3 regions of the Faecalibacillus intestinalis genome follow, and region 2 is predicted to be linked to each of the others. Evidence: a T-box and tRNA genes for the amino acid it is inferred to sense, from the RefSeq annotation. Region 2 holds a T-box; the other regions hold tRNA genes.
The links. The T-box of region 2 lies ahead of lysS (lysine--tRNA ligase). A T-box ahead of a tRNA ligase gene usually reads a tRNA of that ligase, here a tRNA-Lys.

Region 1 (2,256 bases), 950 kb from region 2:
TATGCTGTTGAATTAAATCAATTGATTAAAATGGACTTTGGTGAAAATGGAATTGGATAAAAAACAATTACGTAAACAATTGATACAAATGAGATTGGCTTTTGATGATTATCAAAAACAATCTCATTTCATTATAGAAAAGTTAAAAAAAGATCCACGTTTCATTAAAAGTAAAAAAATAGGAATCTATTTATCTTATAAACATGAAGTGGATACTTGGAAATTAATTGAAGAATTTAAAACTCAAAAAGAATTTTATGTTCCCATAGTTCGCGGTAAAGAAATGTATTTTACTTTATATCAAGATAAAATGATAAAAAATAAATATGGTATTGATGAACCGATAGATAAACAAGAAATTAATAAAGAATTTCTTGATTTAATGATTGTTCCACTTGTAGGTTATGATGCAAATTGTTATCGTTTGGGCTATGGTGGAGGTTATTATGATCGATATCTTAAAGATTTTAATGCACCAACAATAGGACTGGCTTATTCATTTCAATATATTGAGCATTATCAATCTGAAGATTTTGATATTCCATTAGATGATATTATAACTGATAAAAAAATATGAAAAAAATGTAAAAAGCTGTTGACGTAAGGGAATAGAGATGTTATTATAAGTGGGCACTAGTCAAGGAGGCTTAGCTCAGTTGGGAGAGCATCTGCCTTACAAGCAGAGGGTCAGCGGTTCGAGCCCGTTAGCCTCCACCATTAAAAAATAGTGTTTAAAATAAATAAAATGCCGGCTTAGCTCAATTGGTAGAGCAACTGACTTGTAATCAGTAGGTTGAGGGTTCAAGTCCTTTAGCCGGCACCATGATGGAGAGGTAGCGAAGTGGCTAAACGCGGCTGACTGTAACTCAGTTCCTTTTGGTTCGGTGGTTCGAATCCACTCCTCTCCACCATCTATCTAATGAATGGGGTATAGCCAAGCGGTAAGGCAACAGACTTTGACTCTGTCATTGCGCTGGTTCGAATCCAGCTACCCCAGCCATAAGGTATGACCCGCTAGCTCAGTTGGTAGAGCATCTGACTTTTAATCAGAGGGTCAGGCGTTCGAGTCGCCTGCGGGTCACCATTTAACTGAATAAGCCCAGGTGGCGAAATTGGTAGACGCACAGGACTTAAAATCCTGCGGACCTTAAAATCCGTGCCGGTTCGACTCCGGCCCTGGGCACCATTCAATGCGGGTGTAGTTCAATGGTAGAACTTCAGCCTTCCAAGCTGACTACGTGGGTTCGATTCCCATCACCCGCTCCATGAAGGAGCTAACACACTTACTATGTAGGTGTGTGTTTTTTATTAAAATGATGAAGTATGATGCAACTTAGATGTAAGGTGGAAATTGAGGTGATTCCATGTATAAAATATTGATTGTTGAAGAGGGAAAACGATTAGAATCAATGTCAATGAAGTTATTGGAATTGATTGTTTTAAAAAAAACAATATTTTAAGGTGTATAGGATTTCTGCAAAAGTTTTTTTCCAAGGAATTGAGGATACAGTGGATTTATTGATGAAAGAAAATCATATTCGATTTTCTACTATAATTGAACCTGGAGAGCTCTCTATTGAACCGGATTTGATAAAAACGGTGTGTTTAAATTTACTTGATAACGCCCGTAAAGCAGTAGGAGGAAATGCTAGAATATCTTTAAAAGGTCATCCAGTAGAAAGGGGGTATCAGTTTATAATTGAAGATAATGGTTGTGGTATGGAAACAAATGAATTAAGTAAGATCAAAGAAGCATGAAGAAGTGTAAATATAGAATGAAGTTTCTGCTTGCTGTCACTTTATTGATCATTATCCCATTAGTTCCATTAACAGTTTCTAAAACACAAAATAATCAATTAATTGGACATCTTCAAGTTGAAAAAATAAAAAATGAGAGATTAGATGTTTAAACGAGTAAGCTTTCGGTTGTTAAAAAATCTAGGCATTTTGACAGAATTTGATTTTAATGAAAATTATGTATGTTACAAACAAATGAACAAGGATTTTTTAATGCTATAAATGATGCAGATACACATTTGATATATCAATATGATTATTACAATAAAAAACATGGCGATAAAGAAAATATAGAAATATATACTTTTGGAAGAAAACATTTAGGTTTAACTGAAAAAGAAATACATAAATATTTATTTAAAATGGGTGATAATCAAACATATATTACAGATAGTTCTAGTTATTGATACAACTTTGATACTTCTTTGGTGATGTTTCTACGCATCTTTTTTATACACT
Region 2 (2,256 bases):
CGGGATATCGTTTAATTGATACAGCTGCTGCTTATTATAATGAAGATGCTGTAGGAGCTGCTGTAAAAAGAGCAATTGCTGATGGTCTTTGTACAAGAGAAGATTTGTTTATTACTTCTAAATTATGGGTACAAGATATGATGGATTACGAAAGTGCCCAAAAAGGAATTGAAGCTTCTTTAGAAAAAAGTGGTTTAGAATATTTTGATTTATATTTATTACATCAAGCTTGTGGTGATTATTTCAGTGCTTGGAGAGCCATGGAAACTGCTTATCAAGAAGGTAAATTAAAAGCAATCGGTGTTTCTAACTTCTATCCAAATATTCTTACAAACTTCTGTGAAGTTGTTAAAGTAAAACCAGTAGTCAATCAAGTAGAACTCCATCCATATTACACTCAAGAAAAGGCGTTAGAAACAATGAAATATTATGATGTTATTCCAGAAGCATGGGCACCACTAGGTGGAGGAAGATATAATCCCTTTGAAGATGAAATGTTAAAAGGAATTGCAGCTAAATATAATAAGTCTGTAGGACAAGTAATTCTAAGATGGAATATCCAAAGAGGAGTCGTTGTTATTCCAAAATCAACACATGTAGAAAGAATTAAAGAAAATATAGATATCTTTGATTTTGAATTAAATGAAGAAGAAATGAAACAAATCTCATCATTAGATATGGGTTATTCAGGATCAAGAGCTAAACATTTTGAACCTGATTTTGTAAGAATGGTTTTAAATAATAAGATTCATGATTAATGCACTCAGGTGCATTTTTCATTATTAAAACTAATTTTATCGCTTATATTGACAATAAATTTGAATTAAGTTAAGATAACGAAGTAGAAATAAAGGCAATGAATAGACAAGTAATAATAGTCCTTCATTCAAAGAGAGTCTTGGTTGGTGGAAAAGATAATGAAACTATTATGAATAAAGACTAGGAGCTGCATCTTGGATGTTTTGATAGGATGACGTAAGCCACGTTATAGGCAAGACTATTAATAGATAGTTATTGAGGTTAATAGGGTGACCTATTAATGAATTTGGGTGGTAACACGATTTAGCTCTCGTCCCATGGGATGGAGAGTTTTTTATATTTTAGGAGGATATTATGGAAGAAAGAAAGTTTAGTGAACAAGAACTTGTTCGTAGAGAAAAGATGCAAGAACTTATTGACAAAGGGATTGATCCTTTTGGTCAAAGATTTGATGTAACAGCTTATTCAAAAGGTATTAAAGAACAATATGGTGATAAAACACATGAAGAATTAGAAGAAATGGCTGTAGAAGTAGCTGTAGCTGGTAGAATTATGACTAAACGTCGTAAAGGTAAAGTATGTTTCATGCATATTCAAGATAGAGATGGACAAATCCAATTATATGTAAGAAAAGATACTATTGGTGAAGATGCTTATGAAATCGTTAAAAAAGGTGATATTGGAGATATCATCGGTGTTAAAGGTACAGTATTTATGACAAATACTGGAGAATGTTCAATTAAAGTAAGTGAATATACTCACTTAACTAAAGCATTGCGTCCTTTACCAGAAAAATTCCATGGTTTAAGTGATATTGAAGAAAGATATAGAAGAAGATATGTTGACTTAATCATGAATGAAGATGCTAAAAAAATTGCGTTTACAAGACCAAGAATCATTCGTTCAATTCAACATTATTTAGATAGTAAAAACTATGTAGAAGTTGAAACACCTGTATTAAATCCAATCTTAGGTGGAGCAGCTGCAAGACCATTCGTTACTCATCATAATACATTAGATACTGATTTCTATTTACGTATTGCGACTGAATTATCTTTAAAGAGATTAATTGTTGGGGGTATGGATGCTGTTTATGAAATTGGACGTTTATTTAGAAATGAAGGTATGGATAGAACTCATAACCCTGAATTTACTACAATTGAAGTTTATAAAGCATTTAGTGATCTTGAAGGAATGATGGATTTAACTGAAGGTATTATTTCTAATGCAGCTATGGAAGTTAATGGAACTTATGAATTAGATTATAAAGGACATCATATTTCTTTAGCTCCAGGATTTAAACGTGTTTCTATGACAGAAGCTATTAAAGAAAAGACTGGTATTGATTTCAATGAACATATGTCATTTGAAGATGCTAAAAAATTAGCTGAAGAACATGGTATTGAAGTAGAAGCTCACTTTGGTTATGGACATATTATCAATGAATTCTTTGAAAAATATGTAGAAGAAACAATTGTAGAACCAACATTTGTATAT
Region 3 (2,256 bases), 160 kb from region 2:
CAAACTTCTTGGAATGCATGAACTAATTGATCCCAAACTCTTTTATAGTTGATTTGAAAGCTATAATCAAAACCATCAAAACCTAGCCATATTGTAACAACTTTTCCCCCTACAGCTCTACAATAATCTGCAGCATCTTTACATAATTGAAGTGCATCTTTTGCAAGCTCGGGATCAGAATTTCCTAATTCACCATTAATAAATTTATTTCTAAATCTAAGTGCAACACCATTTAATTTTAAATCATATTTATTTAATAATGATTTCATGGTATTTGCATCATAACCTTTAACATGTTCCGGATAATTTAAATCAACATATCCTAATCCAACTTTTTTAAAATCTGAAAATGATTTTTCTAAATCATATCCTTCAATTCTTAAATAAGAATTAATTCTTGTTGCTAATTTCATTTTTTTCATTACCTCCCTTTGACAGTTTCAATATTAGCACATCAAGATAGCGTTTTCAATCATTTTATTTCAATTTTTTTCATATTTTTTCATTATTTTTCTTAAGTTTATGAAAATTAATGATTTTAGCCATGTGTTTAATAGATATATTTGATTATTTTTGAAATATTTTGATTTTATTTTCATATTTTTTCATAAGTAACTATTCATCCCATAAAAAAATACAAAAGAACTTTTTTATAAAAGGATCTTTTGTATTTTTTACTTTAATAATATTTTCACAAGACAATTTAATGATTGATTATGATTATATTTTTTTAATACCAAACGTCTTTACTTTTTCTAACTTTTAAACAAAAACAAACGATTTCATATAATACGTAATTTAGCTTACTCAAATACTTATATTCAATAATTAACACATTAACTATAAAAAATTAACGTAATTATTAATAGTGCAACAAAAAAGTAAATCATTATAATTTATTTATCTATAAAACACAAAAAAACATCGATTACTCGATGTCTCTTACATTTGGTGCGGGCGACAGGAATCGAACCTGCACGCCGAAGGCGCTAGATCCTAAGTCTAGTGCGTCTGCCAGTTCCGCCACGCCCGCATTGAAATGGTGACCCGCAGGCGACTCGAACGCCTGACCCTCTGATTAAAAGTCAGATGCTCTACCAACTGAGCTAGCGGGTCAAAATATGGTGCCGGCTAAAGGACTTGAACCCTCAACCTACTGATTACAAGTCAGTTGCTCTACCAATTGAGCTAAGCCGGCATTTAAAAAAATGGTGGAGGTTAACGGACTCGAACCGCTGACCCTCTGCTTGTAAGGCAGATGCTCTCCCAACTGAGCTAAACCTCCAAAAATGGTGACTCGTACGGGATTCGAACCCGTGAATGCATGCGTGAAAGGCATGTGAGTTAACCGTTTCTCCAACGAGCCACATGGCGCTTGAAGTAGGACTCGAACCTACGACCGATCGGTTAACAGCCGATTGCTCTACCAACTGAGCTATTCAAGCAACTTAACAGTGCTCATTTATATTAGCATCCTTTTTCTAATAAATCAACCCTTTTTTAAATTTTTTTAAAAAAATTTAATTTTATGTCAAAAACCGTTTCTTCTTGTAATATTATATACCATTCTATATTTGATTAATGGTATAATTATATAAACATATAATATAAGGAGGATCCTATGGACCAACAAAGAGAACAGGCAAGTCAAATCGCACATGAATTTATTGTTTATCAAGAAAGTGAACAAGCAGATATTGATGCAAAAGATCATCAATTCGATGCTTTATGGCAAAGTATATATGATGTATGTAAACTTATTAAATTTGGAATAATAGAAGATATTACTGAAGAAGAATTTGAGGAAGCCTACGCTTGGTTAAAAACCACTCAATCTCTTACAGAAGATTATCAAGAATTAGAATTAGAATTTTAAGGAGATCAAAAATGGAAAAATATTTAATTGTGACAGACACAACAAGTGCAATGGATCAAGAAATTGCACAAAAAAACGGAATCGAACTTATTTCATTAAGTGTCATCGTTGATGGTCATGAATATAAAGATCAAATCGATATTTCAACCAAACAACTTTATGACTATTTAAGAGATGGTAAAATTCCTTCAACAAGTCAGCCAAATACAGGTTATCTTGTTGAACAAATGGAAAAATGGCAAGAAGAAGATTATGAAGCAATCATTATTATTACTTGCTCTGCAGATTTATCAGGAACAAACAACGGTTTCCATCTTGCTAAAGATACCGTTGGTTTAGATAATGTTTATATTTATGATAGTCGCCAATTAGGTGCTCCT

Region 1: it encodes a tRNA-Lys, which carries the amino acid that the T-box ahead of lysS (lysine--tRNA ligase) is inferred to sense. The anticodon was not compared.
Region 3: it encodes a tRNA-Lys, which carries the amino acid that the T-box ahead of lysS (lysine--tRNA ligase) is inferred to sense. The anticodon was not compared.

Annotation. Positions count from the first base shown of each region.
Region 1 covers NZ_AP024085.1:1,071,377-1,073,632, forward strand. Annotated here, with positions in the region: gene sufB (Fe-S cluster assembly protein SufB) at 1-60, shown strand, start outside; gene Fi14EGH31_RS05595 (5-formyltetrahydrofolate cyclo-ligase) at 53-577, shown strand; tRNA gene Fi14EGH31_RS05600 (tRNA-Val) at 642-717, shown strand; tRNA gene Fi14EGH31_RS05605 (tRNA-Thr) at 748-823, shown strand; tRNA gene Fi14EGH31_RS05610 (tRNA-Tyr) at 828-911, shown strand; tRNA gene Fi14EGH31_RS05615 (tRNA-Gln) at 925-1,000, shown strand; tRNA gene Fi14EGH31_RS05620 (tRNA-Lys) at 1,009-1,084, shown strand; tRNA gene Fi14EGH31_RS05625 (tRNA-Leu) at 1,098-1,186, shown strand; tRNA gene Fi14EGH31_RS05630 (tRNA-Gly) at 1,193-1,266, shown strand; gene Fi14EGH31_RS15315 (ATP-binding protein) at 1,510-1,758, shown strand; gene Fi14EGH31_RS15560 (hypothetical protein) at 1,776-1,910, shown strand; gene Fi14EGH31_RS15320 (hypothetical protein) at 1,980-2,204, shown strand.
Region 2 covers NZ_AP024085.1:121,009-123,264, forward strand. Annotated here, with positions in the region: gene Fi14EGH31_RS00665 (aldo/keto reductase) at 1-758, shown strand, start outside; T-box leader at 848-1,080, shown strand; gene lysS (lysine--tRNA ligase) at 1,114-2,256, shown strand, end outside.
Region 3 covers NZ_AP024085.1:284,772-287,027, reverse strand. Annotated here, with positions in the region: gene Fi14EGH31_RS01525 (sugar phosphate isomerase/epimerase family protein) at 1-413, opposite strand, end outside; tRNA gene Fi14EGH31_RS01520 (tRNA-Leu) at 950-1,033, opposite strand; tRNA gene Fi14EGH31_RS01515 (tRNA-Lys) at 1,041-1,116, opposite strand; tRNA gene Fi14EGH31_RS01510 (tRNA-Thr) at 1,123-1,198, opposite strand; tRNA gene Fi14EGH31_RS01505 (tRNA-Val) at 1,210-1,285, opposite strand; tRNA gene Fi14EGH31_RS01500 (tRNA-Glu) at 1,291-1,366, opposite strand; tRNA gene Fi14EGH31_RS01495 (tRNA-Asn) at 1,370-1,445, opposite strand; gene Fi14EGH31_RS01490 (hypothetical protein) at 1,622-1,876, shown strand; gene Fi14EGH31_RS01485 (DegV family protein) at 1,888-2,256, shown strand, end outside.